3 regions of the Halomonas sp. IOP_6 genome follow, and region 1 is predicted to be linked to each of the others. Evidence: riboswitches for the same ligand, from Rfam matches in the RefSeq annotation. Region 1 holds a riboswitch; each other region holds the start of a gene.
The links. A riboswitch is a leader RNA that binds a small molecule or an ion and turns the genes downstream of it on or off. The one in region 1 is predicted to bind thiamine pyrophosphate.
Positions count from the first base shown of each region.

Region 2: it holds a riboswitch for thiamine pyrophosphate, as region 1 does, so the genes downstream of both, thiM (hydroxyethylthiazole kinase) here and tenA (thiaminase II) in region 1, are expected to answer to the same signal.
Region 3: it holds a riboswitch for thiamine pyrophosphate, as region 1 does, so the genes downstream of both, K7H08_RS06950 (sodium:solute symporter) here and tenA (thiaminase II) in region 1, are expected to answer to the same signal.

Region 1 covers NZ_JAIRBO010000002.1:355,673-366,002, reverse strand. Annotated here, with positions in the region: gene K7H08_RS05210 (AAA domain-containing protein) at 1-2,411, opposite strand, end outside; TPP riboswitch at 3,138-3,294, shown strand; gene tenA (thiaminase II) at 3,385-4,083, shown strand; gene thiC (phosphomethylpyrimidine synthase ThiC) at 4,128-6,074, shown strand; gene K7H08_RS05195 (NAD(P)-dependent alcohol dehydrogenase) at 6,135-7,214, opposite strand; gene K7H08_RS05190 (DASS family sodium-coupled anion symporter) at 7,403-8,869, shown strand; gene K7H08_RS05185 (CsbD family protein) at 8,935-9,114, opposite strand; gene K7H08_RS05180 (DUF2955 domain-containing protein) at 9,221-10,303, opposite strand; gene K7H08_RS05175 (HlyD family secretion protein) at 10,293-10,330, opposite strand, start outside.
Region 2 covers NZ_JAIRBO010000006.1:133,267-143,596, forward strand. Annotated here, with positions in the region: gene trhP (prephenate-dependent tRNA uridine(34) hydroxylase TrhP) at 1-155, shown strand, start outside; gene K7H08_RS12680 (DODA-type extradiol aromatic ring-opening family dioxygenase) at 148-885, opposite strand; gene K7H08_RS12685 (DoxX family protein) at 957-1,364, opposite strand; gene K7H08_RS12690 (LysR family transcriptional regulator) at 1,456-2,376, opposite strand; gene thiE (thiamine phosphate synthase) at 2,373-2,987, opposite strand; gene thiM (hydroxyethylthiazole kinase) at 2,977-3,786, opposite strand; TPP riboswitch at 3,811-3,906, opposite strand; gene K7H08_RS12705 (hypothetical protein) at 3,962-4,306, opposite strand; gene gloA (lactoylglutathione lyase) at 4,551-5,084, shown strand; gene K7H08_RS12715 (DUF6164 family protein) at 5,086-5,451, shown strand; gene K7H08_RS12720 (cupin domain-containing protein) at 5,473-6,165, opposite strand; gene K7H08_RS12725 (metal ABC transporter solute-binding protein, Zn/Mn family) at 6,302-7,336, opposite strand; gene K7H08_RS12730 (metal ABC transporter permease) at 7,365-8,255, opposite strand; gene K7H08_RS12735 (metal ABC transporter ATP-binding protein) at 8,239-8,973, opposite strand; gene K7H08_RS12740 (hypothetical protein) at 9,274-9,936, opposite strand; gene K7H08_RS18510 (S24 family peptidase) at 10,044-10,232, shown strand; gene K7H08_RS12745 (type I restriction endonuclease) at 10,258-10,330, shown strand, end outside.
Region 3 covers NZ_JAIRBO010000003.1:154,991-165,320, forward strand. Annotated here, with positions in the region: gene arfB (alternative ribosome rescue aminoacyl-tRNA hydrolase ArfB) at 1-140, shown strand, start outside; gene K7H08_RS06925 (DUF1289 domain-containing protein) at 244-465, shown strand; gene K7H08_RS06930 (proline racemase family protein) at 462-1,511, opposite strand; gene K7H08_RS06935 (alcohol dehydrogenase catalytic domain-containing protein) at 1,523-2,689, opposite strand; gene K7H08_RS06940 (NnrU family protein) at 2,823-3,401, opposite strand; gene corA (magnesium/cobalt transporter CorA) at 3,534-4,502, opposite strand; gene K7H08_RS06950 (sodium:solute symporter) at 4,537-5,925, opposite strand; TPP riboswitch at 5,915-6,022, opposite strand; gene K7H08_RS06955 (peroxidase-related enzyme) at 6,122-6,703, opposite strand; gene K7H08_RS06960 (hypothetical protein) at 6,903-7,610, shown strand; gene K7H08_RS06965 (CoA-acylating methylmalonate-semialdehyde dehydrogenase) at 7,660-9,159, opposite strand; gene K7H08_RS06970 (TRAP transporter large permease) at 9,373-10,330, opposite strand, start outside.

The DNA of each region.
Region 1 (10,330 bases):
CTGATGAAATCGTTGTGTTTAATCTCATCAAATTTAGCTGAAACAATAAATTTCTTTTCTGGATGAATAAGCATACTCAAGCGATGTTTCACGCCTGTGATTCGAACAGAAACTAAATCACCGTTATTTCCCTTATTTATTTCTAGATCTAGGTAGTACTTACCATCATCAGACAAAAACCCGCTCTGCCTATTCTGAAGGTTTTTATGATAAATCTTAAAAGTATTTACTAGTTTGAGAGGTGGGGGACTAATAATGCCCTCTAACTCATCATGCAGCTTTATAATTTCTTGGCTTGATATTTCAGGTAGTTCGCACAGTTGATTTACATATTTATTCAAATGAGTTAACTGCTTAAATACTGCCAATTCACTAATTATCTTCACAACAGCGTAACGATCTATACTTGCCGTAGGAATATTTTCGTGATTATCAGGAGAGTAAGTAGGCGTATATCTACTCTCATCTAGTTCGATGATATCGATAAACACCAAACCGTTGTCACTGACAATGATATTCTCGGGGTGTATATCACCATGATGAATATTTTCTGAATGCAATTCAATTAGTGACGATAGTAGCTGCTTGATCTGTAAAGTAGGATCATCAATTTGTTGAGACTCAACAAACTGCTTCCAGGTGCTGCCTTTTATCCATTCAAACTGGAAAAAGGCACAGGTCATTTGTGGGTTTAAGCCATAGTCAAAAATTTTGGGTAGACACTTTATATCTGCATTTTTTCTAATCTCTAACCTATTAAAAAATGACAGTAGCTGACTATTAACACCACCATCAGCTGACACGTCGCTCACCCCAAACCAAGCTTTCAGGCCAAATGAATCATCGATAGCTTTTAAGAAATTGAATGTCCCGTCAATCCTTACCGGGCTAGTGCCTCCAAAATCAACATAGATATTTTTTGAAGAGTGAAAGTTTGCTAACAGGCCTAGTTTATCTTCACCATCAGACTCACCTACATTCAATAGTTTATTAAGCTCAGTAAGAGCTTCTCGCAGATCTTTAAAACGAGCAGAAGCTTCAAGCTCTAACCCCCTTTCAAACCATTTTCCGAGCAGTTGGCATATTGAATTATCTTTAATTGGTTCCCAGAGGTAAATGCCATCTTCTTTTACAGGCGGCTTGCCGAACGCAATATAGTGACATGCAGCTGTAGCTAAATATACATCACGAGTAAAATGTGTACCGTCAGAATCATCGTACAACTCTTCAGGTGTTGCAATCTGGTTGTGCTGAAGAATTTTACGAATGTTAGACACTGTTTTATTTTTCGGGTCTGGATAGGTTGCCGTTAGGAAATTAGACAATACAACCTTACTTGGTAAAGATACCCAGATACTGTGATTGCCGAGGTCGCGGTGTGCTACGTCAATATCATGAAGGCTAGCTAAACGACTTACGAGAGCTTGAATTAGGTTGAGCCTATTTTCTTCAGTAAGCTTTGCACTGTTCTTTCTCACAAATGTATCTAGGCGTTCTTTTTTATTTGGCCATTCATACAATTCAACAAAATCAGAAGATAACTCGCTAGGTATATACTCTAATCGAAGATATGTATCCTTAAGTTCTTCATCTTGGCTTGCTATGTAGCCAAGTACATCACTTTCTCTGTGAGCTATTAAAGATCTTTGTTCTGGAGTTCTAGCATGCTCAACGATACAAGGAGAGGTGAAATTCCATCTACGCATCAGCGCTTTATAATTATGATTATCAGAACGTTGGCTGTGGTATTCAGAATACAATCCATCTCTATGCTGGAATAGAGGTTGGCCTTGTAAGACATAATTATTAGCTGAGTAATTTTTTGCTTTAAAATCGGCACTATTACTAGAAAATATTTTATCCCATTGTTTTAAGTTTTTATTAGGAGCATCCTCTTTTCGCTTTACCATCCATGATACATCATTTTTAAAATACTTCTTATAGACTTTTTCTTCGCCTATTTTAGAGAACTCCTCTAACGTGAACACATAGTCTTTTTCATCAGAATGTAGGTCCTCTTTACCAGCGGTTCCACATAAGACCACACAATGATCAACCCAAGGTACAAACCTGTTACTTAAGCGCTCTTTTAATTTAGTCGCTAATACTTGAGCCGACCTTCTAGCTTGGCGCACACCATTACTTCGATGTTCTTCTCGCCCATCAGGAAACTGTACTACCCACTTGCCATTTTTAGAAAAGATTTTCCCTGACCACTTTTTAAACTCAACGTTTATTATTCGGTCATGGGTTACGAGAATTAAATCGCCTTCAAATTCTCCACTTTTTCTTCCCCTCATCTCTAGGGATGAATAACCTTTCCAATTGTTAGGTAAAGTAGCCTCAAGCCTTTCGTTCGCTTCTCTTTCATAGCCGTTTATCCCTAGTGGGTCTAAACATTGTATTTTCATTATTTGACCTTCTATCCTCAAGAATAAATATTCTAAAGTTTGTCACATGCAACAAGGAGGAGAAAGCTCTAACATGAGCCCCCTGAAAATTTAAAAATAAGCTTTTATAGTCTTAACGGGTCTCAAACCTTGTACCACAAAACATGATCGCCAAAGTAGCCTACTAACTCACACGTAGATGGATAGAATCCATCTACGAAGACTGGACTAGGAAGAATCCTCTGAAAAGCTAACAGTGATTATACACCCCGCTACAAAACCCCAATAAACGCGCGACGGCACATTCATTGGGGTTTTGCAGCCACCCAATTTGACTCTACCCCATTGATTCCCAAGAGAGCAAAGCCAATTTTGGCAGCCTATCCAAAATTCGCGTGCTTGCGTGTTTTTCCCTGCTCAATAATTCTGTGCTCATGAACAGTATCTGAAGATATCTCTTATGAAACTGGTGGAACACGTCAAGGCGACCCTAAGGGTCAAGCGCTATAGCCTCCGTACTGAGAAAACCTATTGTTACTAAATTCGCTTTTTCATTCGATTTCACAACTTACGGCCCCCTGCCGCCCTATCAGGCCATGAAGTGCAGTAATTTTTAGAGTGTCTAGCAATCGAGAGACGCGTGGCGGCGTTAGGTTAGCCAAGTACATCAACGTTTCTAAGAAGCCTACTATTCACTCACTATCCCCCTTGCATCTCTTCTCTCGTCCTCCTAGACTGCTTGGCACTAACTGCTTGACGGGGTGCCGGTGAATCCGGCTGAGATGGCGCAGGGCGTATCCACTTGATACTGCCAAAGCGCTGGTCCCGCTGAACCTGATCCGGCTAATGCGCTGCTCCTATGACGAGCGCGGGTACCGGCGTAGGGATCAAGCGATGGCCTTGGCTAGCTCTTTCTCACGATCGCACGCCACCTTCAGCGCCATTCACTCGATCTCAATCGCTCGCCCTCCGGATCATTACTACCGGAGGCACCATGGGCTACCGCTTTGCTGATCTTACTAATGCCTGCCATGACGACTGGCGCGCCTATATTGAGCACGATTTTGTCCGCCAGCTGGGTACCGCCACGCTGCCAGAAGCATCCTTTCGCCACTATTTGAAACAGGATTACCTGTTTTTGATTCACTTCGCCCGCGCCTACGCGTTGGCCGCCTATAAAAGCCCTACGCTGGCTGATCTGCGCCAAGCCCATGAAGGTTTAAAAGCTATTGTGGATGTGGAGTTGGGTCTGCACGTGGGCTTTTGCCAAGAGTGGGGAATTTCCGAGCAAGAGCTGGAGGAGCTGCCCGAAGCCAGGGCTACCCTGGCGTATACCCGCTACGTATTAGACACCGGCAATCGCGGCGACCTGCTCGATTTACATGTAGCGCTGGCTCCTTGCTTAGTGGGCTACGGCGAAATCGCTAACTGGCTGAACGCTCAGCCTTCTACCCTACGCGGCAGCCAAAACCCTTTTGATGCCTGGATAGCGATGTACGAAAGCCAGGAGTTTCAGGCCGCCATGCAGGCTGAGCTTGAGTGGCTCAACGCCCGCCTTGCCGATGTTACCCCCGCCCGCTTTGCCGAGCTAAGCAAGATCTTCCGCGACGCCACGCGACTGGAAATCGATTTCTGGCAGATGGGTCTGGATCTGATAGACAGCGATCTAACAGACAAAAGTCGCACCCATTAAGCCAACACAATAACCATAATCAACAACGAAGGAAGACGACCGTCATGACGAAGACTTTAGAAACTAAAACTGTAAAAACTGAGACCTCAAAAAGTAAAACCAGCCACTTTTTAGCGGAAACTGCCCAGGTCGATGCCGCTGCCATTCAGCCGCTGCCCGCATCGCGCAAGGTGTACGTTGAAGGCTCACGGCCCGATATCCGCGTGCCGTTTCGGGAAATCACCTTGTCGCCCACTAAAACCAGCAGCATTGATGAAGAGAACCCGCCGCTGCTGGTGTACGACACCTCTGGCCCTTACACCGACCCAGCCGCCAACAACGATTTACGCAAAGGCCTACCCGCCCTGCGCCGCGCCTGGATTGAAGAGCGCAACGATACCGAGTTCCTTGACGGCCCCACCAGTGAGTACGGCAATCGCCGCGCTAACGACCCCACGCTTGCTCAGTTGCGTTTTGATTTAACGCGCACCCCGCGCCGGGCAAAACCAGGTAAGAATGTCACCCAACTGCACTATGCGCGCCAGGGCATTATTACCCCTGAAATGGAATTTATTGCCATTCGCGAAAACCAGCGCCGCCAAACATTAGGCACCGCTGAAGTTGAGCGTATTCTTGGTCACCAACATCCTGGCCAGAGCTTTGGAGCAAAACTGCCAGAAGAGATCACGCCGGAATTTGTGCGCGACGAAGTCGCCCGAGGGCGCGCAATTATCCCCAACAATATCAACCACCCAGAATCCGAGCCGATGATTATTGGCCGTAACTTCCTGGTCAAGATTAACGGCAACCTGGGTAACTCGGCAGTTACCTCGTCGATTGAAGAAGAAGTCGACAAAATGACCTGGGGTATCCGCTGGGGATCGGACACCATCATGGACCTTTCCACTGGCCAGAACATTCACGAGACCCGTGAGTGGATTATCCGCAACTCGCCGGTGCCGATTGGTACAGTGCCGATCTATCAAGCGCTTGAGAAGGTCAACGGCATTGCCGAAAACCTGACCTGGGAAGTGTTCCGCGACACCTTGATTGAACAAGCTGAACAGGGCGTGGATTACTTCACCATTCACGCGGGTGTGCTGCTGCGCTATGTGCCACTAACCGCCAACCGGGTGACCGGTATTGTCAGCCGGGGCGGTTCTATTATGGCCAAATGGTGTCTGTACCATCACCAGGAAAGTTTCCTGTATACCCACTTCGAAGAGATTTGTGAGATCTGCAAGCAGTACGACGTAGCGTTTTCTCTGGGCGATGGCCTGCGCCCCGGCTCAGTCGCCGATGCCAACGACGAAGCGCAGTTCGCTGAACTGGAGACCCTGGGTGAGTTAACAAAGATTGCCTGGAAACACGACGTTCAGGTGATGATCGAAGGCCCTGGCCATGTGCCCATGCACTTGATTAAAGAGAACATGGATAAGCAACTCGAGGCGTGTCATGAGGCACCTTTCTATACCCTCGGCCCACTGACCACCGATATCGCCCCCGGCTATGACCACATCACCTCCGGTATTGGCGCGGCGATGATCGGCTGGTTTGGCTGTGCGATGCTTTGCTATGTCACGCCGAAAGAGCATTTGGGTCTGCCGAATAAAGATGACGTGAAAACCGGCATCATCACCTACAAGATTGCTGCCCACGCAGCGGATTTGGCCAAGGGACACCCGGCCGCCCAGCGCCGTGATAATGCGCTTTCCAAGGCACGCTTTGAATTCCGCTGGGAAGACCAGTTCAACCTGGGGCTAGACCCGGACACCGCCCGTGAATTCCACGACGAAACCCTGCCGAAAGACTCCGCCAAAGTGGCGCACTTCTGCTCCATGTGTGGGCCGAAGTTCTGCTCCATGAAGATCAGCCAGGAAGTACGCGATACCTATCGGGACCGCGCGCCGGAAAATACCGCTGAAAGTGATTCCGAGGCAGTCAAACGTGGCATGCAGGAGCAAGCGGAGAAGTTCCGCCGCGAAGGCAGCGAGCTGTATCAGGAGGTGTAAAGTAGCACCTTGCTGAAACGTCTCGCTGACTAACGTGGCCCCTTGAGTGTTAAAGGAACACTATGAGACCTCAAGGGCCACTTTCAACACGCCGTCGCGCTGATGGGAAAACAGATCGTAAGCATCAACGATGTTTTCCAGGGCGTAGCGGTGGGTCACCATGGGGCCAAGATCCAGTCGCCCTGCGGCAATAATGCTCATCAGTCTGCGCATGCGCTCTTTGCCGCCAGGGCAAAGTGACGTGATGATCTTGTGGTCACCCAGGCCCGCACAGAAAGCACTCAGCGGTATGGTCAGGTCTTCAGAGTAAACGCCAAGGCTTGATAGCGTGCCGCCGGGCTTTAACACCCGCAATGCCGATTCAAAGGTTTGCTGCAGGCCGAGTGCTTCAATCGCGGCGTCCACACCGCGCCCGCCGGTCAGCTTTAGAACCTCCTCGACGACATCAACCTGACGAAAATCTAGGGTGACATCGGCGCCCATCTGCTTGGCCATTGCCAAACGTTCATCGACACCGTCGACAGCAATAATCATCCCCGCCCCACGTAACCGCGCACCTGCTGTCGCACACAGTCCAATCGGGCCTTGCGCGAACACCACCACCGTGTCGCCAATATTGATTCCCGCTTTTTCGGCACCCGCAAAGCCGGTCGACATGATATCGGGGCACATCAGCACTTGTTCGTCGGTTAGGCCGTCTGGCACGGGCGAGAGATTGGCCTGGGCATCAGGCACCAATAAGTACTCCGCCTGGGCACCGTCGATGGTATTGCCAAAGCGCCAGCCGCCCATTGGTTTATAACCGTGGCTGTGGTGGCCACCATCTTGCGAGGAGCAACCATCTTGGCAGGCATAAGAGGTGAAGCTCGGGCAAATCGCACCGGCGATGACGCGCTGGCCCTCTTGGTAGCCCTTTACGTTGGCGCCCAACTTTTCAATCACGCCCACCGGCTCATGGCCGATGGTTAAGCCTCGCTCAACGGGATATTCACCCTTGAGGATATGAATATCGGTGCCGCAGATTGTGGTAGTGGTGACACGCATCAGCGCATCATTGGGGCCAATCTCGGGAATGGGCTTGTCGTCAATCTCAATGCGGCCAGGCTCAACAAAAATAGCGGCTTTCATCATAGTAGGCATGGAACGGCTCCTATTGAAGTGAGTGATACCCCATCACTATTGAGCCCACTGGATTAAGGAACAGCAATTGACGTGGAACAATGAGAGATACATTAGATATATATAGACTTAAATAGCATTTACCGCGCTATCTTATTTATACCAAGTGTACCGCTAGCTGCTGCTTTTTTAATTTATAGGTATCCATTATGCTCACACTACCTTTCAAACCCTGGTCGACCGCAATTGCTGTGGCCACCACACTATTGATTTGGCTGGTAATTCCTTTGCCAGAAGGGCTGACACCAAACGCTTGGCTTATGCTGGCAATATTTGTCGGCACTATTGTCGCTATCATCGGCAAAGCCATGCCTATTGGGGCGATCTCTGTGATTGCGATTTCTATTGTCGCGGCAAGTGGTGTTACCGGCGACACGCCAGGTGAGGCCATCAATGTCGCCTTAAGCAGTTATGCCAACCCACTTATCTGGTTAATTGCCATTGCGATCATGATTTCACGTGGGTTGATTAAAACTGGTCTGGGTGCACGTATTGGCTACTACTTCATCTCGATTTTTGGCAAACGTACGCTGGGGATCGGCTATGGCCTCGCCTTTTCAGAGCTAACAATTGCGCCAGTTACCCCAAGTAATACGGCGCGAGGTGGCGGTATTATCCACCCCATTATGCGCTCTATCGCTCACAGCTTTGACTCACACCCTGAAGACAACACGTCTGGTAAAATCGGCAAATATCTAGCGCTGGTGAATTACCACAGCAACCCCATCACCTCGGCTATGTTCATCACTGCCACCGCCCCTAACCCATTAACCGTTCAACTTATCTCGTCCGCCACTGGAGCAGAAATACAGCTGAGTTGGTTAACCTGGGCGGTCGCCATGCTGCTGCCGGGCTTGGTCGCCATCCTGGCGATGCCGTACATTCTGTACTTGCTTTACCCGCCGGAAATTAAAGAAACCCCGAATGCCACCCAGTTGGCGAGAGACAAACTTGCCGAACTAGGAAAGCTAAGCCGAAACGAAGGCATCATGTTGCTCGTTTTCTTAGTGCTGCTTTTGCTTTGGGCGGATATCCCAGCGATTTTCCTGGGGGATGCGGTCACGCTTAACACCACAACGTCTGCGTTTATTGGCTTATCGCTACTACTGCTAACAGGGGTTTTGACCTGGGAAGATGTGCTGAAAGAAAAAAATGCGTGGGATACGCTGCTGTGGTTTGGTGCTCTTATCATGATGGCTAGCCAACTTAACGAAACAGGCCTAATTAGTTGGTTTTCAGCGAATATGCAGAGCTGGATTACCACGATGGGGATTGGTTGGGCGGGAGCCTCTGCACTTCTGGTACTCACCTTTCTTTATACCCACTACTTTTTTGCCAGCACGACTGCACACATCACCGCGATGATGGCAGCATTTCTCACCGTTGGCTTAAGTCTCGGCGCCCCACCTATGCCTTTTGTGCTGATTATGGCGGCCACATCTTCGATTATGATGACCTTAACCCATTACGCCACAGGCACTTCACCAGTCATCTTTGGCTCAGGCTACCTAACGCTGGGAGAGTGGTGGAAAGCAGGTTTCATTATGAGCGTGGTGAACCTGCTCATTTGGGTAATCGTTGGTGGTTTATGGTGGAAGCTGCTTGGCCACTACTGAGTTACCACCTAAAAGCCAACAGAGGTTATTGACCTCTGTTGGCATTGAAATGCCCAGGCTAGACGCTATTTCTTAGCCTTCTCCTTGGCCTTACCTTTACCTTTCTGCAGTTCGCCCTTTACTTGTTGGGCTTTACCCTTAGCTTCTGTTTTACTACTTCCGGTTACTTTGCCAGCTGCTTCCTTCACTTTTCCGGCGGCCTTATTGACAGTACCTTTCACTTTATCTTCTTTGCCACTTGCCATGACGAACACCTCTAATCCGTTAGTGGGGATGATGCCGCTCACTAAGTGAATACTCACTTCGAATGGCGACACCTTCCTTAGCGTAGCCTTTGTTAGAAAAGTTACCTCAATTACTTTTAGGCAGGCGCGTTGGCTGCCAGCAATTTAGCAAACAGTGTAAACAAGCCATGACCAACAAGGTGCCCACGAGCGCAACGCTCATCGAAGAGAACCGATAAAGCGCACTATAAACAAGGTCTTGCTGCGGGCCTAACGATTGTCCAAAGAGAATACCCAACGTTGTCAGCCCTCCAAAGCCAATGCCTGAGCCGCCACCTTCCAAAATATGTTCTCTAGCAAACAGCATTAGTCCAAGCCAATAGAGCAAAATCACCAGCAAAAAATGATGGCTTTGGGTGTAAAGCAATAGCTGCATTGCCAGCGCCAGATTACAGCCCAGTAGCGTGCCGATTGCTCGCTTACCTGCCGACACTCGAGCGCCGGAATAACCTAAAGCAAACAGAATCAGAATGGTGGCCATTTGCGCTGACAGTGAATCTCTGAGGTCAAACATTTGGAACACTACAAACGAGAGCGTGGCCGTAATGCCGCCCATCAATGTTTCATGGCGAATTTGAGCTGCGGGCTTTGCACTGCGCGGTGGTGGCTGGCGGGGATCAATATCGGGAAATAGCGTATGCATCAACATGGCGATAAATACCGCCAGCAGGCTAGCCATAATATTACTCGCCAATAGATCGCTTAAATCAACACCAGGGTAGCTAGCAAAGTGCAGCAATATGCTTAGCGTCAACACACCATTCGCGCCAAACAGAAACAGCGGGCCTTTTGCCATTAGATTGAAGCGCAGCAAAAACAGACCTAGTACGACCAGCGTCATCACTACCGGCATATGCTTTAGAAGCCCCACCACCATGCTGACTTCCAAAGCATTCAAGCTAACGTTGGCCAAAAACTGGCGAATGATGCTGCCATTTAAAATGGGCACCATACCCAACAAGAACATCGGGAAAACAGTAAAAAAAACTCCATAATTCCAGCCCATCAATTGGCTAATAATAAACCCCAGCGAACCGCCTCCCGCTACCCGCAGGCACTGGCGCAGGCCGTTTTGAGAGAGCGCTGGCTTATTAACAGCCTCTATGGGCGTTTTTTTAATAACCGTTTTAATAGCCGCTTTAATAAACATAGTGCAGCCAACTAATCAGGTGCGCCT
Region 2 (10,330 bases), on a different contig from region 1:
CCCAGCGCGCTGCACCTGGCTCAGGGCACCGAGTTCGCCTCCCCGTGCCAGGTGTTAGCATTAGCCCGGAACAGAGTGAATTTGCGCTTTTAATGCGCGATCTGGGGTCGCCCAGAAAAAACCAATCCGTATCATTAGGTACTGCTATTAGCTAAACGCGTAGACATCCATCGCCAGTACGCCATGTTCCACGCTGTGGTGTAACTGAGTTCCATCTCCGCCTGCCCCCATGGCCACCAGTAAGGGCTGGAAGTGTTCTGGGGTCGGGTGGTTTTCCAGCGCTTTTGGAGCACGCTCCCAGTGAAGTAATGCCTGGCGATCATTGTCTTCAATATGTTCGCTAACCCACTGGGCAAACTCATCTACCCAGGCGGGGGTGGGGCTCCCTTGGGGCAGGGTTTCATATAAGTTATGGGTCAGGCTGCCCGAGCCAATAATCAGAACCCCTTCTTTTCGCAAGGCTGATAGGCGCTCGCCGAGCGTGACTAGCGCGTCATTTTCCCAGCGCACAGGTAGCGACAGGGAAACGACCGGTACATTGGCCTCTGGAAACATCAGCGAGAGTGGTACCCAGGCGCCGTGATCAAGGCCGCGCTCTACGCGTTCGGCGCCCAATAGCACTGCAATTTGTTCAGCCAATTCAGGGTTGCCAGGGGCCGGATACTGGCACTCGAAAAGAGCTTGTGGAAACCCGCCAAAATCATGAATCGTCTCTGGTTGTGCGCTAGTACTGACCTTGAGCGTAAGACTCTCCCAGTGGGCTGATACGACGACCACCGCACGAGGGGAGAGGCGCTTCCCCAGTTCGCGTAGGAAAGCGTGGGCCGGCGTTTTATTCAGCGCCAGCATGGGGGAGCCATGAGAAATAAACAGGCTGGGTAGCATCTTAGTACCTCCGTTAGCCTATAGCGGGCCAATGATGCCCGCACAAGCCGAAGCCAATGCGGGCAGAGCGGTTAAGCGAATTTGCGGCTGACAACAGCGCTACCGCCACCTAGGCCTGCCTGTACCACCAGAGCAATCGTCCAGAAAATAGGGAATTCCCAGCCACCACCCGGGTTTGAGAACAGCCAGCCATTACCCAGGTGTACCGAGGCTGCACCTAGCAGCACGGGGACTAGAGCAAGGCTTACCCAACGAGTATAGATGCCCAGTAAAAGTGCTAGGCCACCACCTACTTCGGCAGCAATGGTTAAGTAAGCAAGAACACCCGGTAAGCCCAGGGATTCAAAATAGCTGACAGTGCCTGGCAGGGTGAAGACAAACACCTTAAGCAAGCCGTGAGCTAAGGCCATTACGCCTAAACTGATACGTAGCAAGGCGGTGGCATGGAGGGTGAGTGGTGAAGTATTAGTAGTGGTCATAGCCGTCTCTCTTAGTCGCGAGCATCACGTTGGATGCGATAGTGCCACTTTACAGATGAAAGCCACTGAGATAATCCACTGTTAATGCACTTCACTGTTGCGATAAAGGCGACAATCCGAGCTCAATTTCCCATACTGGTGGGTCACCCCACGCCGCCGCCAATAACTCAATAAAGCGCTCTACTTTGGCAGGTAAATAGCGTCGGGCTGGGTAAAGCGCATGGATGTCTAGCAAAGCCGGCGGTAAGTCCTGCAGAATCGGCACTAGGCGTCCGTTTGCAATGCTATCAGTCACTAAAAAGCTGGGCTGTTGCGCTATCCCTAAGCCTGCTTCAGCTGCATGCGTCAGCATATCGCCATTATTACTCTCTAGGGGACCAGAAATACTAAGTAGTTGATGACCAATCCGCCAATCGCCACTGTTTTGGCCGCTTCGGTAGCGAAGGCAGCGGTGAGATGCCAAGTCTTCACTATTCAGCGGCGTGCCATACTGGGCGAGGTAATCAGGTGATGCGCAAAACAGCATCCGGCACTGGGTGAGCCGTCGCGCCACTAAGCTAGAGTCGGGCAGGTTGCCAATACGAATGGCGACATCGTAGCCCTCTTCCAGCAAATCAACGCGGCGGTCGTTGAGATCCAAACGCACCTCAAGCCCAGGGTGCGTTTGCATAAACTGTGCAACCAGCGGTGAAAGATAGCGTGTGCCGAAGCTCATCGGGCCATTGATGCGCAACTGCCCGCTCACCGTACTGGTGCCACTGCCGATTTCTGCCGCTGCCTCGTCCAAAGCGATCAGAATGCTTTGCGCACGAACGAGATAGCGTTCTCCCGCTTCAGTGAGGTGCAGCCGCCGGGTGGTGCGCTGAATAAGCCGAGCGCCCAATGCCTCTTCAAGCGCCATCACTTGGCGAGATACCCGCGTGCGAGAAAGGTCTAGCGCCTCGGCCGCGCGGGTATAGCTACCCAGCTCAGCGACCTTTACAAACGCCGCGATATGGTCGAGCTGGGTCATTGCGCGTGGAATGCCTGTGCAGCCAGGCGGGGGTCTGGCTGACCACAAATAGCAGAAATAACCGCAACACCGTTTGCCCCAGCGGCTTTCACTTGAGCCATGTGTTCAGCTTTTAGTCCGCCAATCGCGACACTGGGAAGTTGGCAGGCATTGGCAAGCTGTGCCAGCCCATCAAAGCCAATTGGTTGGGCGTGGTCTTGTTTACTGTCCGTCGCAAACACGGGCCCTAAACCGACGTAATTGAGCAATTCGACAGGTGCCTCCTGAAGTTGGGCTAGGGTGTTAATCGAAAGCCCGATAATGGCGTGTTGGCCAAGAGTGGCTCGCGCTGCTTGAACAGCTGTGTCGCTTTGCCCGACATGTAAGCCATCCGCTTGGCTGGCGAACGCCACGTTCAGGCGATCATTAATGATCAGTGGAACGCCGCTACCTGCTAACATCGCTTTGAGACGTTTGGCCTGGGCGATCATATGCTCGTCACTAGCGTGTTTATCGCGTAGTTGCACCATGGTAATGCCGCCCTGCACAGCAGCTTCAACGGTTTTTTCCAGACCCATGCCAGCGCACAGACCAGCATCGGTGACTAAATAGAGTGAAAGATCAAACGGCATGCACCGCCTCCCATTGAGCAAGAGTCGAAAGGTCGTCAGGGGATAATTGATACAGCGCGTCCAATAGCGCCACCTGGAAACTGCCAGGGCCTTGAGCCTGCTCGCCTGCACGGCTTCCAGCGATGCTGAAACACGCCAAGGCGGCCAAGCTAGCCTCCAGCGGCTGCGCGCGGTTTGCGGCCACAAAGCTTGCCACCAGCGCACTCAATCCGCAGCCTAAGGTAGTCACTTTGGGCATCAGCGCGTGTCCTCCACTAAGGCGATAATGGACAGTGCCATCGGTAATGAAATCGGTCTCGCCAGTGACCGCCACTACGCAGCGATGTTGCTGGGCTAGCGCAATGGCAGCGGTGGTAGCTTCCTGAGTGCTAGTCGTCGCATCGACCCCACGCCCCTGGCTGGCTAATCCATTAAGTGCTTGAATTTCTGAGGCGTTGCCACGAATAACGCTAGGTTGGTAAGCCAGTAATGTCTCACAAAGGCGCTGGCGAAATGTGGTGGCGCCAACAGCCACAGGGTCAAGCACCCACGGAATATCGTTTTCATGAGCAGTGCGCGCGGCAATTACCATGGCGTCAGCCCAGGGAGAGGAAAGGGTGCCAATATTGATGGATAGCGCGCCAGAAATAGCCGTGAACTCAGCCACCTCTTCTTGAGCATGCAGCATGGCAGGGGAAGCACCTGTCGCCAATAGCAAATTAGCGGTGCTGTTCATCGCCACGTAGTTTGTAATGCAATGTACCAGCGGTGTGGTAGTGCGCAGATCGCTGAGATAATCGCCGAGTGGGCGTGAAGGCATAATATCCTCCCGGCTGGGAGGTGATGCAGCTGCATCACGACTCCCTACGCCGGTGTTATCCGGTTCAGGTTCAAAGGGTGCTTCTCAGCCCGTGAAGCATGGGCGCCCCTGTCGTGATGGTACTATCCTTGGCTTAGATCAATCTGTAAAGCCTGGGAAACGCTATGAGCAAATATCAACGAAACGAGATGCGTGTTCCGTAGGTGAGCATCTCATCAGGCGTTATCGCCTTACCCTCAACACCAATCATTTCATCGCCACACTGGTCGGCAAACGTAAGCACGCCATGAGTGAGGCCCAGCTGTCCAAGGGTGTCGCGAATCTCACCGGTGCCCAAAAACGTGCTGACATGCCCCTCAGCATTGGTTAAATCAGAAACACCGTTCGCGTGATGGAAGCGAACCTTATAGATACCATCCATTGATTCAACTTCCACAATCGGTGAAAAGCCATTGTGTATGGCATGGGCTAACTGCTTTAACGTTATGTGGTCACCGAGGGTCATATCAATCGCGGTCATGGAAAACTCCTGTGGGCGCCTCAAAGGTGGGGCATCGCTCATGTTGCGGGAACTGCTTTTTGTAAAGTTTATGAATAATAAGTGTAGGGGTTTTGTTTAGTATTGCCAGTGCGCTTAATGTGACGCTGCGTTAGTGAATCCTACATGCTTGTAAGGGCTGGTATTATGGCTCTAAAGCCCTCATGGTAAGCGGTAAGTGAGGCTCAATGGATTCAATGATCAGCATTAGCGACAGGAGAGCAAAATGAGTTTTCAAGGTGAACAACATTCCGGAGTCGCGCCCGTAGCGCCGCAAACCCAAGGGTTTCGCTTAAATCACACCATGCTGCGGGTGAAGGATCCCGAACGCGCGCTAGCGTTCTACTCTAAGGTTTTTGGAATGCAGGTGCTACGCCGACTGGATTTCGAAGAGATGCAGTTTTCGCTCTATTTCCTAGCCAATCTCGAAAGCAGCGATAACGTGCCAGAAGATACTCAAGCACGCACTGCCTGGACCTTCAGTCAGAAAGGCTTGCTGGAGTTGACGCATAACTGGGGCACAGAAGATCAGCAGGATTTTGCCTATCATGACGGTAACGCTGAGCCTCAAGGGTTTGGTCATATCTGCTTTAGTGTGCCTGACTTAGAAGCTGCTCAAGCATGGTTTGATGAGCATGAGGTGACGTTCATCAAGCGCGCGGACCAGGGCAAGATGAAAGACGTTATCTTTGTCAAAGATGCAGATGGCTACTGGATCGAAGTGATTCAGGCAGACCGTATGGCGGCCATGGGCGACTAATATGGCCCACTTGCTGTTTCGGCTAAGCCATGTGACCGATGAAGAGGCGTTGGAAGTACGCCAGTTGCTAGATGAGCAGGGCTTTGATGTCTATGAAACCCAGGCGGGCTTTTTTCGCCTGGGTGTCGATGCAATTTGGCTGCGTAACACTGCTCAGCGCGAGGCCGCTGAAGCGGCATTGGCGGCGTATCAGGAAAAGCGTCAAGCTAAAGCACGGCGAGAGCACGAAGAAGCGGTTGCCAGTGGCAATGCACCAACATTATGGCGGCGCTTCCTCGCCCACCCCGTGCAAGTCGTACTGGTAATCGTTGCCGTGGTGCTGATCGCCCTATTAACGCTGCTGCCGTTTATTGGCTTGGTAGGCTAGATTTGTAAACAGTTTTGTAGATTAGCTGGGTAGCTTAACAGTGGCTAAGTGCCCGCGTTTTAGATAAAGCTGCACGCCTTCATTACCCGCGCGTAACTGAGGTGCCGCACCTACTGGGTAGCGGCACCAGCTGCCGTTAGCATATTCCTGCTCATCACTGAGCAGAGAGCCTTCCAGCACAAACAGCTCTAAACCACCGGCAAGCGGTGGATAAGACACTAGTGTATCGGCTTCCCAGCGCTCTAGGCTGACCCGCTCTGGGCCATACTGTTTTGAACTATAGGTGTGCAGCATTTTGTAAGTAATACCTGGCCGTCGGTCTGGCTGCCAGGGCAGCCTATGGGCAGGCACGGCCAGTTGCAGAATATCGTTTTCATCAAACTGGTGTAGCTTCACCAGAATAAGTGCGCCCTCTTCGCCTATTTGCGGGGTATGACCAGTGCCAATCGGGTTGCGTAAGTAGCTGCCTGCCGGGTAACGGCCATGCTCATCGGCAAAGACACCTTTTAGCACTAAAATTTCTTCACCACCACCATGAGTATGGCGGTTGAACTGGCTGTTGGGCGCGTAGCGTACCAAGCTAGTGGCTCTGGCGACTTCGTCGCCAATGCGGTCTAGCATCATGCGCTCTACGCCCGCGCTGGGGGAGTCCACCCAATGGTACTGATCCGGCGTGACACTGGCAAAGTGGCTAAAATCGGCGTTCAGGCGCATGGTGTTGGCTCTTTGCAGGGGGGAATTTACAGAGATGAAAATTTACAGCAGTAGTGCAAGTCTCCCCATCCCTGGGACAAAATGCAACGCAAAAAAATACCGCCCTGCGGCGGTATTCAATAGTTAACTTTTTCGCTTAATGATCATGACCATGATGGTCGTGTTCATGAGCATGATCGTCATGACCCGGCTGAGCCAATGCTGAGTGCAGCACGTTCGCGTTATGACGCATCATGCCTAAGTAAGTGTTGGCTTCACCCTCACTCGCCAGCGCATCGGCATACAGTGTGCCAGCAATCGGCAGGCCAGTTTCTTCGGCAAGCTGGTTAATGATTGCTTGGTTGGTCATGTTCTCGTGGAACAGCGCCTGCACGTTTTCCTGTTCGATGACATCCACCAACGCGGCCATGCTGGCGCCGCTGGGGTCAGCCTCGGTAGAAAGGCCGACAGGGGAAAGAAAGTTCACCCCATAAGCGTTTGAGAAATAGCCAAACGAATCATGGCCGGTAATCACGCTGGCAGAAGCGGGAATATCGCTCAGCAAATCACGAATTTCATGATCAGCCTCGTCTATTGTCGCTAAATAGCGCTCAGCATTCGCTTGATAACTTTCAGCATTAGCACTGTCTGCTTCGATTAAGCCATCGCGAATATTGGTAACGTAGACCTTTGCCTGCTGTAGATCCTGCCATGCGTGAGGGTCGTCATCACCATGGTCATGTTCACTGTGATCGTGCTCGTCGTGCCCGTGGCCATGATCGTCGTGGCCATGGTCGTCGTGTCCATGATCGTCATGGCCGTGTTCTTCATGATCGTGTTTGGCAAAGGCGCGGGGTTGAATGCCGTTGGTTGCGGTGACCAGGGCACCCGTATAGTCGCTAGACTCAATCAAACGCTCCATCCAGCCCTCAAACAGCAGTCCGTTAAAGACCACCACATCTGCGCTGGCCAGCGCGCGGGCGTCGCCTGGGCTTGGCGAATAAACATGCGCATCGCCGTCAGGGCCGACAAGCGACGTTACGTCAACGTGCTCGCCGCCCACGTTTTCGACCATATCAGCCAAGATAGAGAAGCTGGTAACTACCTGAACACGGTCGTTAGCCATTGCTGCAGGCAATGCCAGCATGGCCGAAACACCCACCCACCAGCGCGATGAAGAGAAAAGCGACATATAACGCTCCTTCAAAAATAACAAAGAGTTATGACGACTGTTCAAGCGCCAGCGGCGTTGTCTTACGCCGCAGCTTAGCGGCTAAGCTGTGATAGCGGCCGAACAGTGCCGACAGTAGATAACCCACCCCAGCCAGCAGAATAATGCTCGGCCCTGACGGGGTATCAAGATGAAACGAAATCAATAGCCCGCCGGTACTGGCGATCATGGCCAATACCACGGCAATACCTATCAAGCCTTCCAGCCGCTTGCTCCAAAACCGCGCCGCAGTGGCAGGCAGCATCATTAAACCCACCGCCATTAACGTGCCCAAGGTTTGGAAACCCGCGGTTAAATTAAGCACCAATAGCCCTAAAAAAACGCTATGTACCCAACTGCTACGGCGGCTTTGCCCGCGTAAAAACAGCGGGTCTAAACACTCCACGACCAACGCGCGGAAAATGATCGCCAAAATAATCACAATCAGTGTGCTGATAGAGGCAATGAGCAGTAGCGCTGTGGAGTTAATCGCCAAAATTGAGCCGAACAGCACATGGGTTAAATCCACGCTGCTGCCACCCATAGAAATGAGTAATACTCCGGCTGCCAGCGAGATAATAAAAAAACTCGCCATAGCCGCATCTTCCCGCTGGCCGCCCATTTTCGACACTGCACCGGCAAGTAACGCCACCATCACGCCGAACAGAACGCCCCCGGCGCTCATTACCGGCAGAGAGAACCCTGCGAGTAAAAAGCCCAGCGCCACCCCAGGCAAAATAGCGTGCGCCATCGCATCGCCAATCAGGCTCATGCCCCGTAGCACCAAAAACACGCCCAGCGGCGGGGCAGCCAGCGAAAGTGCCAAGCCACCCACGACCGCACGTCGCATAAAGCCATAATCAAAAGGTGCAACAAACCATGCATCAAGCAGTGCCAGCATGACGACCTCCCAAAGCAAACGGCACTACCTTGGCCGATGCATGTTGGTGGCTAAGCGCACTAGGCGCGACCCAGCGACCATGGCCACCACTTAGCATCAAAACTTCATCGGCTAGGCGGCTCAGATGATCCATGTCGTGCAGCACAATAATGATGGTCACGCCTTCATCAGCCATTTGGCGCAAAATACGAATCAAGATATCCACCGTATCGCTATCTACGTTGGCAAACGGCTCATCCAGTAACAAAAGCTCCGCTTCCTGCATCAACGTACGGCCAATCAGCGCCCGCTGGCGCTGGCCACCGGAAAGCTCACCCAAAGGGCGGTGGGCCAAATGAGAAATGCCTAAGCGCGCCATGATGTCGCGACCCTTGCGATAATGCGCCGCACAGTAGCCTTTCAGCGCCCCATGGCTTGGCCAACTGCCGGTCATCACCAACTCTTCCACGCTCATCGGAAAGGTAAGGTCCAGAGCCAGTTGCTGCGGTAACCATGCGCGGCGTGCTTTATCAACGGTGCAAATCACTTTGCCGCTAATAGGCCGCAGTTCACCCATAATCGCCTGGATCAACGTGCTTTTGCCCGCCCCGTTGGCGCCGATAAGCGCCGTAATAGCACCAGGTTTTATGTCACCATCGACATGCTCAAGCACCGTGCGCCCGCCTTGGGCAAGGTGCAAATCATGCAGTTGCAGGCGTGAAAGTGAACGTTCACTCATAGCGGCCACCCACTTGCCCACAAAACTAAACCCCATAAACCCAGCAGCGGCAGTGCCACTAGACCCAACCGCTTCGCGGCAGATAATGACATCAGCGAAAAATGACAAGGACCTTCCTTGTTATGGCGATGCATATGCTCACTCATTGAGTGTCCTCGCTAACCAATAAATAAGTTATAACATAACAATTGGTAAAACCAAAAAAGAGCCCGATATTTTACGCGCTCCTGGTGTGCTGACAATCCTGTTGCACTGACAATGTTTTTAACATGACCATGGTGTGCGGCGATTACTACGCGGCTAATAGCGCCAAGCAGCGCCAATTTGCTGGGGTGAGACAAGCAGTGCGTATTCACCGTTCAACGTGACAGGCCCAACTGAGAGGCGAGCAGGTTGAAAACGGTTAATTGCGCTAGAAGCCTGGTTGGGCTGCGTCCAAATTTGTAGCTCACTTACCAACATGCCGGTGGCAAAGTTCACGGCACCATCCCGTTCACGACCATCGGCGGCAATCACGGCCCCAGCCAGGCTATTGACCACCAGTGAACTAATGCGTGCATCAAACCCACGGCGCTCACGCTCCGCCTGAGCAAGCTCTAAGCCGAGTGCCTGTACGCCGCTTAACTCACCACGTGCCTTCAAGCGCTCGTACTCAACCAGTGCCGCCTGATGCGGCTGCCGATCGATCAACATGCCCCCGAGAGCCAGCGCCGACTTCACCACCCCCACCCGCGCATCAAAACGATCATCGCGGCTACTAGCCTCGCTTGACTGGTAAGCATTCAGCGCAAAACTCGCCGCATAAATGCCCGTCCAGCCTGCCTCCCACCACGCTGCGTGGTTCGCCCCACGCTCAAACACCTCATCGTAAGCCGACCAGTCAGCAGACGTTTGGGCCTGGGTTTGCGTAGACAGCGTGAGCAGCACCAGCGCGGAAGCCGCCAACACACGAAACATCGGCATAGCGAATCACCCAAATAATAAAAAGTAACGCGAAGCGTAGCACGTTGAACCAAAGGCGCTAGCGTGGAATCGGTGTGGGCTAAGTATGACTAAGGTCAATAGCGAGGTTGGGTAAAGAATGGTTAGATGGAGTTCTTTTTCAATTAGACGGCCAAGTACACGTTAAACGTCTTCAGCATTTACCTGGAAACCGAATTAGAGTTATATCTGACAATACGCTGTATCCCAGCTACGAAATAGATAACTTCCAAATTTGCGCTCGTTTTTTAGGGCGTTGGGCATTTGGGAGGATGTAGCAAACCAACTAAAAAGGCAGGGAACATGGAGATAGCACAAAAAATCGCAACACTGGCTAGCCGTGCCAGAGAGCAGCTTGACCACATCGTCAACGAAG
Region 3 (10,330 bases), on a different contig from region 1:
CACTGATTCAAAGTGCTGGCAAACAGCAGAAAACGCGGCGGCCAACTAAGCCCACCAAAGGCTCACAGCGACGCCGTGTGGACCACAAAACTCGTAAAGGCAAAACGAAGTCACTGCGTGGTAAAGTGCCACTCTCATAAGACGTGAACTGAATTTATGCTATGCACTGACCATAAGAAGTGAACAGAGTAAGTAATTCTCGCCTAGCGCCGTTTTCTCACCACTGCATTGAGCTTAGCCATCATGTCCAGCGACTCATCCACTACACTCTGCGCTGCTCGTCCGCTGTCGCCCTGCATTCAGGTATGCAACATTGATCCAGCCTCTTCATTGTGCCAAGGCTGCGGCCGGACGCTAGATGAAATTGCCTGCTGGGGAAGTATGACCGAGGCCGAGAAGACCCCGGTATGGGAGCGACTTGAGCAAACAGGCTATGTCGACGCATTACGCAGAGAAGAGCGCTAGCCCTCTGCTGTATGCCGGTCACTCAGAATGTGATGCAGTTCGCCACACGCCACCATTGGATCATCGCAGTTAATCACGATTTTTGATTCTGCCAATACATAGCTACGGCCAGTCGTGGTGTTCTCCACCACTTGATAAGCGCCTTCTTGATGCGTGCCGGTGAAGGTACCAATAAACCCCGTTTCACGTAGTGATACGGTTTCTAACTTATCACCGATTGTCAGCCGACCTTCATAATTCATCAGCGCCAACCGCGCTGAGGTGCCCGTGCCAGTGGTGCTACGACAAATAACACCAGGATGTACATACGTTGTTGAACGCGAGCGAATATAGCCTTCAGCTACTTTCTCTTCCGGCCCCATAAAATGTAAAAACGGCAATGGCCCTACATCTCCCAGGGTGTAGTGGGAAAAGCCGCGCTGCGCTTGGATCGCCTCAACAATTTTATAAGCACAAGCGGCAAGCGCCTGCTCCTCACTGCGTACTAGCTTGAAGCCTAACTCTTCAGCATCTACCAAGGCATAAAAGCCACCGCTGTAAGCGACTGAGTAAGTAATTGCTCCAAGTTCCGGAACTTGAATCGTGTCGCGATAGGTGTCGATATAGCTTGGCAGGCCTTCACAGGTAACATACTCTACTACCCCATTGCTCACCTTTGCTTCAATTTGCACCAAGCCTGCGGGTGCCTCCAGTTTAAAGCGTTGAATCCCCTCTTTCTTGGGGACAAGACCGCTTTCCAACACAGCAGTGGCTGTACACAGCGTGTTAGAACCCGAATAAATCGGGTAGCCCATGACTTCCATAATGATATAGCCCGCGACGGCGTCTGGATGCGAGGAAGGCACCAACAGATCTACCGACATCTCCGGAATACCATACGGCTCTTCTAGCAGCAGCCGCCGCAAGCCATCGGCATCATCACGCAGAAATTCCATTTGTTGGCGTACCGTGGCACCAGGAAGTACGTCGATACCCCCCGTCACAATTCGGCTAACATCACCACCGGCATGAGTATCCATCAGTTGAATCGTATGCAGATTCTTCATTAACATTGCTCCTAGGCGGTGGTGAGGGAAAACGGTGCACCATGGGTTTCCCACTGCGCATCAGGAACAATAACTATTTTTCCCAAGTAGTTACTGCCACGGTTTACAAAGTAGCGCTCAGCGTTATGTAGATCTGATAGTTTAAAGGCCGCATGCAGTACTGGTTTTAGCGCCGCACTACGAATCCACTCGATCAGTTGTTCAGCCTCTTCGCGAGTGCCATGGGAAACACCAAAAATCTGCACTTGGTACAAGTAGACGCGAGTCCACATAATCTCGCTGATATTGCCACCACTTGCACCTGCAATGGAAAGCCGCGGATAACTGCTACGGCCTTGCATATCAACAATCATGGTATCGATAAACAGATCGGTCATCTGGCCACCGACCAAGTCCATCACTGCATCAATCGGCTTACCATCGGTGGTCGCCAATACACGCTCAACAAATGTCGATAAATCACCCCGATCGATGACTACTTCTGCACCCAACGCCAGAAGCGCATCGGCTTTATCCGGCTGGCTGACAGCGTAAGGAATAGCGCCCACGATCCGACAAAGCTGAATTAACGCCGTTCCAACACCGCCACTGGCGCCTGTCACTAGCACACGTTCACCCGCGCTAATGTTGGCAGACGTCATCATGTGATAAGCCGTCTGATACGAGCACATCCCCATCGCAGCAAGCTCTGCATCGTGCAGTTCAGGGTTGGGAACATGATGAAACTGATCGGCTGGTACTACGACAAAGTCAGCATAGCCACCATCAGCCCCGTGGCCATAATAATCTGGCGTCAGATTGATATCGCGACGCTTATCAGCATAAATATTAAAATCGAGCAGGCCTCGTTCTCCAATACGAGCAGCATCCACGCCCTCGCCTACTGCCACCACGCGTCCAGCAATATCAGCCCCTTGAATACGAGGAAACGTCAGTGTGGGCGAGCCTCCCATCGCAAACGATGTGACCTCCTCTTTCCCTTTCGTAGGGTAAAGTCCTTCACGCGCTTTTCGGTCAGTATTATTTTTGGCCGTTGCCGTTACCTGAACCAGCACTTGCCCCGCCCCTGGTTTAGGGGTAATAACATCCTGCCGATACTGCAATTTATCTACATCACCATGGCCTGTTAACAACATGGCAGACATCGTTTTCGGTACTTGAGGTACAGCTTCGGCCATAAATTTCTCCCCTGTGAAACGTTGGATGAACCTAGCTGACAATAACAAACTTTTGCTATTACTAAAGAGTTAAAAACAAAAACGGCGTCAACGAATATAAGCCATTGACGCCGTTAATGTTTATTAATAATTTCTAGCTAAAAACAGGCACGCCAATAACTAATGTATGCAGATAAAGTGCGAATAAAACATACGCTATCAAGCCAATAACGACGGTGGCTATTGTTGCGGGAGCCGAGGTTGGCACTGGGTTAACGGGCTGCAGGCGATCACGCTTTTTGGCTGCCTTAAAGGCCAGAATAGCCCACACCAAAAATGCTGCGAAAAAGATGATATCGCCAAGTCGTCCATTAGCCAATAAGTGTGAAAATGCCCAAATTTTTACGGCCAACATCATCGGATGACCAAGCTTCGCTTTGATAGCATTACGCGGCACATAGGCTGCCACCAGCATAATAAAGGCAGGCACCATCAGTAGTGCTACCGCATGGCGTAAGCCCATGGGGGGAAACCAAACGTAGATAGGGTCTAGGCGCATTTGGCCAAAACCGTAAATAGCAATTGCCAGTCCAATCACTGACACTACGGAGTACGCTATCTTCCAGGTGTTTTCGCCGTGTTTAACAATCTGTCGCTGACGCCAGTCTTCAGCAAAGATACTCACAGAATGGCTGCCAAGAAAAATCAGCAGGCCAATAATCATGATCGTCATAAAAGTGGCTCTCAGGTTATTTGCAGGTCATTGGTCGACTGCGAGGATGCCACACTAGCGCTCAAATCACATGGCGAACTATCAACTTTTCGCCGATGGCGACCATCTGACCCAGTTTAAAACCAGCTCGGTTTAAAACCAGTTTTTGCGTTTAAATAGCCAGATTAAACTACCACCGATACCCAGCATGGCTCCCCAAACAAAAAAGTATCCATACTGATAGCGCAGCTCTGGCATATACTCAAAGTTCATGCCGTAAATACCGGCAATAAACGTCAGCGGCACAAATATGGCAGTAATCACCGTTAATACCCGCATGGTGATATTTAGCTGGTGAGAGGAAATCGAGATGTAACCATCAATGAGATCACCGCAAATGTCGTAATACATTTGTGTCAGTGTATATAGGCGCTCAAAGCGCTCCTCTACATCCGTGATGGCATGCAGCGTTTCACTTTCTCCGCGAGGCAGATGGGCATAGTCATAGGCAGTAAGCTCTTGGGTAATGCCTTTGTGGTAGCTAAAAACACGGCGCATCTTTACTAATCGTGAACGATAGGCGGTGATTTTCCGCATCAGCACATCGTTACCATCTTCCAAAAGCTCATCTTCTATATCGCTTAGCTCGCTCTCAAACTCCAGTAAGCTATCGATATAGAAGCCTGCCGAAGTGTACATAATTTTCAGTGCGACACGCTCGGGAGATAGCGCCAGCAGCGTTTTCCCGTGCTCATTAAAGAGTCGTTCAATACTAAGCGCCTCACCGGCGTGCAGCGTGATTAGAAAACGCTCGCCAATAAAGAGGCACACCTGCTGAGGCACAAAGTTTAGCTGAGCATCAAACGACGAAATACCTCGGTAAATAATCAGGGTATGGTGTTCAAACTCTTCAATTTTCGGCGGATGGCGCTCTTTGTGGGCATCTTGAATTGCCATTGGATGACAATCAAAACGCTCCAATAGCTGGCGTTCACGCTCCTCAGGCTCACCTTTCATGTCTATCCATAGGTGGCTGCCAGGCATCGCTTGCCAGTCATCGATTAGGCGTTCATCGCCTTCGCGCACATCGCCTTCTGACGTCGTTAGTAGGCTGCGAATCATGATCGTCCCTGTTAAGTTGGCTCACGGCTTAACGTTACGGCCTAACGCTTCGTCGATTAGGCAGATATGCCATTGTAACGCTGACGACAATAGACGCCAGCAACGCCCCTAGAAAAGGCCCCAACGTTGGGATACTGCCTGGAAAGGTAGCCGCCATGATGCCAGCTGCGATGCTTCCCTGGCTTAGCCATCCCGGCAGTATTGCCCCTACTAACCCAGCGATACCGCCACCAATCGCCGCAACTGGCGTCATACGTTGCCACAGGCCAAGCAGCACAGGCACCACGATGGCAGCGCAAAGCAAGTCGGCTATCAAGAAGAGCCGTAGAACTGACAATCCTTGCAGGGCAATAAATACCACCGGCACCATCATTGCGACCGTTATCCAACGTGCGGTCGTTAAAGATGTTGCATGTCGTTCACCGCCACGCCCTACTATCACCGACGCTATACCGTTTTGCAGCGTATCAACACTTGAGGTCACTAGCGTGACTGCCAACACCAATGCAGGTAACGCCACCCAGGCAGGCGCATCTGTTAACAGCGCAAAGAAAGGAATAGGTGGTTCTCCCAAAGCAACACCGCTCATGGCGGCCATGATGCCGACACCGCCGATCACCATCACAACCAGTACGGTCAGACCGCCGCCTAGCCAAGCGCCACGACCTAAGCTCTGGTCATCTTGGGCAGCCCATACACGCTGCCAATAGCCCTGGTGAAAAAGATTGGCGGCGGTCACCGCAATCACGAGCGTCAGGGCAACACTGAGCGCACTTGCAATAGGAATAGAGGGCATGACTGCATCATTCGGCATGGTTGGTAGCCGCCAAATCGCAACGCTACCTACGGCTAATAACAGGGCTAGTAAAAGCCATGCCTGCCAGCGATCCGTTGCGAGACTTGCGCGCAACCCACCAATCACCGTATACACCAAGGTAGTGAGCGCAACGCCAATAATCACTAGTGCAGGTGGTACATCGGAAAGTAGCGCGGTAATAGCACCTATCGCCGTCAGTTCCGCTGCTAAAAAACAGCCCATGTAGGCTACGGATACCAGTAGCACCCAATGACGCACCCCCTTGCCGTAACAGGCGTGGGCGAATTCGGCGATGCTTCTGCCTTCTGGCAATGCACGACGAATTTTTGGTCCGTACAACCCCAACACGATAAACGGCAGCGCAGAGCCAATGGCATAGCCTGCCAACGCTAAAGGACCAACAAAGGCACCAATTTCAGGCGGCGCAAACAGAATCCAGGCGCCCATTCCCGAGGCTAAAAAGGAGAATCCAAGTGTGGAAGCGGTTTGCGAGTTTCTTGCTGTGACATAGTCATCAAGCGACCCCTGCACATGACGTGCACGCAGGCCCAGAAAAGCAAAACAGAATAGCGCCGTACCAAGTACGGCTGACGTTAGGTAAGGCATGTCGCACTTCCTCCGCCGGTATGAACCGGATCAGGTTCCAGGGTCTGCGCAGTGCGCATTCTCAGCCCAACAGCTGCGGGCTCCCCTGGCGACAGTGAATGGAGACGCTATCCTCGGCGAAAGCGGCTCGTTAGTAAAGGCTGGGCGTTAGTAAAATTTATCCGCGAGTCACGCCTAGATGTGCGTCTTTATCCTACTAACGCGGTAGGCGTCCCATCAAATAAAACTCCTCATTGGGGGGCGTACCCGTCATGGTCACTAACCGATTCGACATGCCGAAAAAAGCAGCAATGGCGCCAATATCCCAACAGTCCTCTAGCGTAAAACCTACTTTCTCTAATGTTGTTTGCCACGCGGCAGAGAACTCCCCAACCTCAATCCCGCAGTGCAATGCAAAGTCCAGCATTACTCGATGGCGTTCGCTTAGCCCTGCCGCCAGATGATTGATAGCGACATTGTCAGCGACTAAAGGGTCTTTACTATAAATTCTCAATAGCGCGCCATGGGCAACAACACAATAGAGGCAACGATTGCGAGCACTGGTAGCCACAACAATCATCTCTTTCTCAGCTTTAGTCAGCGTGTCGGATTCACGCTCCATCAAAGCATCGTGATAAGCAAAAAAAGCGCGGAACTCCTCAGGGCGATGCGCTAGCATTAAGAATACATTGGGCACGAATCCCGCCTTGCTTTGCACTTTTAATATTGCATCGCGAATATCGTCAGGCAGTTCATCCAGCGTTTCTGGTACACGGAAACGGCTAAGTCGATTAGTCATCGTTACACCTCACTTCCTGATTGAGCTTTAAATTTTTGTTTTGATTAAACAATTATGTTTTTGGATAACGCGATTCGGTAACAAAACACTAAACAAAGTGACTTTCAATCGCGGCTAACGCTGTCCATACTCTCAACTATTCAATGACCTATAAGCCGTGCAGTAAATACATCAAACGGCAATTAACAGGGACACCAAAATGCATTATTCCGAAGCCAAAGAGCATACGCCTGGGCGCTTGCATACTCTTTTTGCCGACCCTTATTGCGCATTTAAAAACGACACCGATGAGCGTCAGCTTCATATCCGGGTAATGCTGCACACCCTTCTTGCCCTGCCTATGCATCACGCGCGTGCCACCCTCCGGGTTATCCATGGCTGGGAAAACGGCGGCTTCGAGCCAAGTGATCTAAAGCACAAGGACTTCCCGCTTGCCTCTTTAGATGATTTCCACCGAGTGGTTAACGAGGTCTCCTCGAACCCTCAAGAACACGAGACATCGTTAAGCGCTAGCACGTCGCTCATCTCAGCACCACTAGCTAGCGTATTCGCCAGCGCAGAAGCCGATGGCATCATCGTTTCTGACACGCTGCGCAGCACACCTGCCCGCTGGCCTGCTTTGAAAGGTGGTTTAGCCATTTATACGCTCTTCAAAATGTATCATCGCTTAGTTTATGGCGAAGATGATAACTACCGCTGCTCTCAGTGTGAAACGCCTGATGGCCTGCGTGAGCTGCATGAATTTCATCTCGAAGAAGGTGAATTTGCGCTGCTAGTTCCTCACATAGTTCCTCACAACGCAAAAACGCAAACTGCCACTCCCACCATTCTCGTTATGCACGCCAGTCAGCTTGGCCCTATCGGCCAACTCCTAAAAAGAAGTCTGCCGTTATTTCAGGATACTTAAGCCGAAACGTTAAAAGCCCCGCTTATCGCGGGGCTTTTTCATGGTGCAATTAACTCAACGAAATAGTGCTATTAATACCGCTAGATACATTTTCTGGCTCAAACCAGCGGGCAGTGACCGTTTTGGTCTGCGTCCAGAAGGTAATTGCCTGCTTGCCATTCGGCCCCAAGTCGCCAAGCTTGGAAGCTCGCGAACCCGTAAAACTGAAGTACGCGACGGGTACAGGGATCGGCACGTTGATACCAATCTGGCCTACGTCGATATCGGTTTCAAAGCGCCGTGCTACCCAGCCTGAGTTAGTAAAGATCGACGTACCGTTACCGTTAGGGTTAGCGTTGATAAACGCAATCGCGTCATCCAGCGTCTCCACACTGATCACGCATAGCACGGGGCCAAAAATTTCTTCCCGGTACACCGTCATATCAGCGGTCACATCGGCAAACAGAGTTGGGCCAACAAAGTTGCCGTTTGGATAGCCCTCTACCGTGCAATCACGGCCGTCCACCAGCAGCTTAGCACCCTCTTTCTCACCCGCTGAAATCAGGCGTTCAACGCGCTCTTTCGCTTGTGGTGAGACAAGCGGCCCTAGGTCTGCATCGCGCTGAGTGCCAGGGCCAACTTTCATGCTGCGCGCGCCTTCCTCAATATCTTTCAGCCACTCTCGCGCTTCACCGACTAGCACGACAACCGAGTTAGCCATGCAGCGCTGGCCAGCAGCACCAAACGCCGAGCCGAGTAGGCTATCAATCGCCTGACTGCGGTTGGCATCCGGCATAACAACGCAGTGGTTTTTAGCTCCCATCATCGACTGCATACGCTTTCCAGCGGCGGCGGCACGGTTGTAAAGCAAGGAGCCCACATGGGTCGAGCCAATAAACGAAAGCGCTTTAATATCCTGATGGTCGGCGATTTGGTTGGCAACATCAGGACCGCCGTGAACCACGTTTAGAACGCCGGCTGGAACGCCCGCCTCATGGGCAAGTTCAACCAGCCGCATGGTGGAACTGGGGTCTTGCTCAGACGGTTTCAGGACAAAGGTATTTCCCGTTGCGATGGCAAGCGGGAACATAAAACAGGGCAGCATAATCGGGAAGTTGAAGGCGGTAATACCTGCGCCAACGCCCAACGGCTGGTGCATAGTGTAAACATCGACTTCATTCGCGGCGTTTTCCGCCAGTTCACCCAACTGCAGCGACGTAATTGAACAAGCGTGCTCAACGACTTCTAAACCGCGCCCTACTTCACCTTCAGCGTCAGGCAGGGTTTTACCGTGCTCTTCGGTAATTAGCGCGGCTAATTCAGCAGTATTTTCGCGTATCAGTGCCTGAAGTTTCAGCATGATGCGCATGCGCTTGCCAAGCGGCACTTTACGCCACCCTTTAAAAGCTGTTTTAGCGCTGGCAATCGCACGTTCCACCTCTTCGGCGGTACAGAATGGTACGCGGGCAACCACTTCCTGAGTCGCAGGGTTGACCACATCACGCCAATCCTGGCTTTGTGACATGACTGGCTGGCCATCGATATACATAGGGATTTCACGAACGGACATGACTTCCTTCCTCAACGTTGTGTTTGTTATGAGACGCAAAGATGAACTCTAGGGTATATCAGCAAGTTGACGTAAACGTCAATTAGCCACTTGATAAAGAGTTAGCCAACTCGGCGCTGAGTAAGCAGCCAGGGACTGATGTTCCGCCATTAAAAGGCATCATAAACGCCGAGGAGAACATCAGTTTAGAGATTGGAATGGATGTGATGCCGATTAACGCTGGATAAGCCCGTTGGTTAACCACGGCAACCAGGCGAGAAGAACAAGGGTCACTAACGTTGCTAGCAAAAACGGCAGCAGCGAGCGAAATATTTTAAGCGGCGGCGCACCCGTCATTGAGGAAGCGATAAACAGCCCTGCCCCTACGGGAGGCGTTAACAACCCCATCACCAGGGTTAAACACACCACCACACCAAACTGATAGGGGCTAATAGCGAACTGGCTTTGGGCAATGGGCATTAAAATCGGCACCACTAAGATTAGCGCAGCAATGCCATCAATCACCATTCCCACTAACAGCAGTGCGCCAATCACCAGTAGCAAGAACACGAAGGGGTCGCTGGTCAACGCGGCAATCCATGCGGCGGCCATCTGCGGAAGCTGCTCATAAATCACCACCCAGCCAAACACACCAGCGGCGGCAATCAGCATGATGACCAACCCCGCATTAATCGCCGTGCGCGTTAGCACCTGGGGTAACTGACGTAAACGCAAATCACCGTACACAAAGCGACCCATGATTAAAGCCACTAGAGAGGCCAGCGCAGCCGACTCGGTTGGCGTGGCAACCCCCCATAGGATGCCACCAATAATGATCACAGGAATGAGCAGTGCTGGTAGCCCCCAAAGCAGGTCATGAAGTGCCTGAGAGCGAGTAGGCCACTGGCCTTTAGGGTATTGCTGAACCAAGCCTACCAAGGCAATCACTATAAAAAAGCTTGTTCCCAAGAGCAGCCCCGGCAGCAACCCCGCAATAAACATTTCTGCAATAGGCACTTGGGCCATGACGCCAAACAACACAAACAGCATGGACGGCGGAATAATCGGCGACAGTAGCCCACCCGCGGCGGTAATCGCCGCACTGTAGGGCTTATCGTAGCCCTCCTGCTCCATCGCTGGCACCATCGCCCGGGACATAATGGCAATTTGCGAGGCCGCCGAACCAATAATC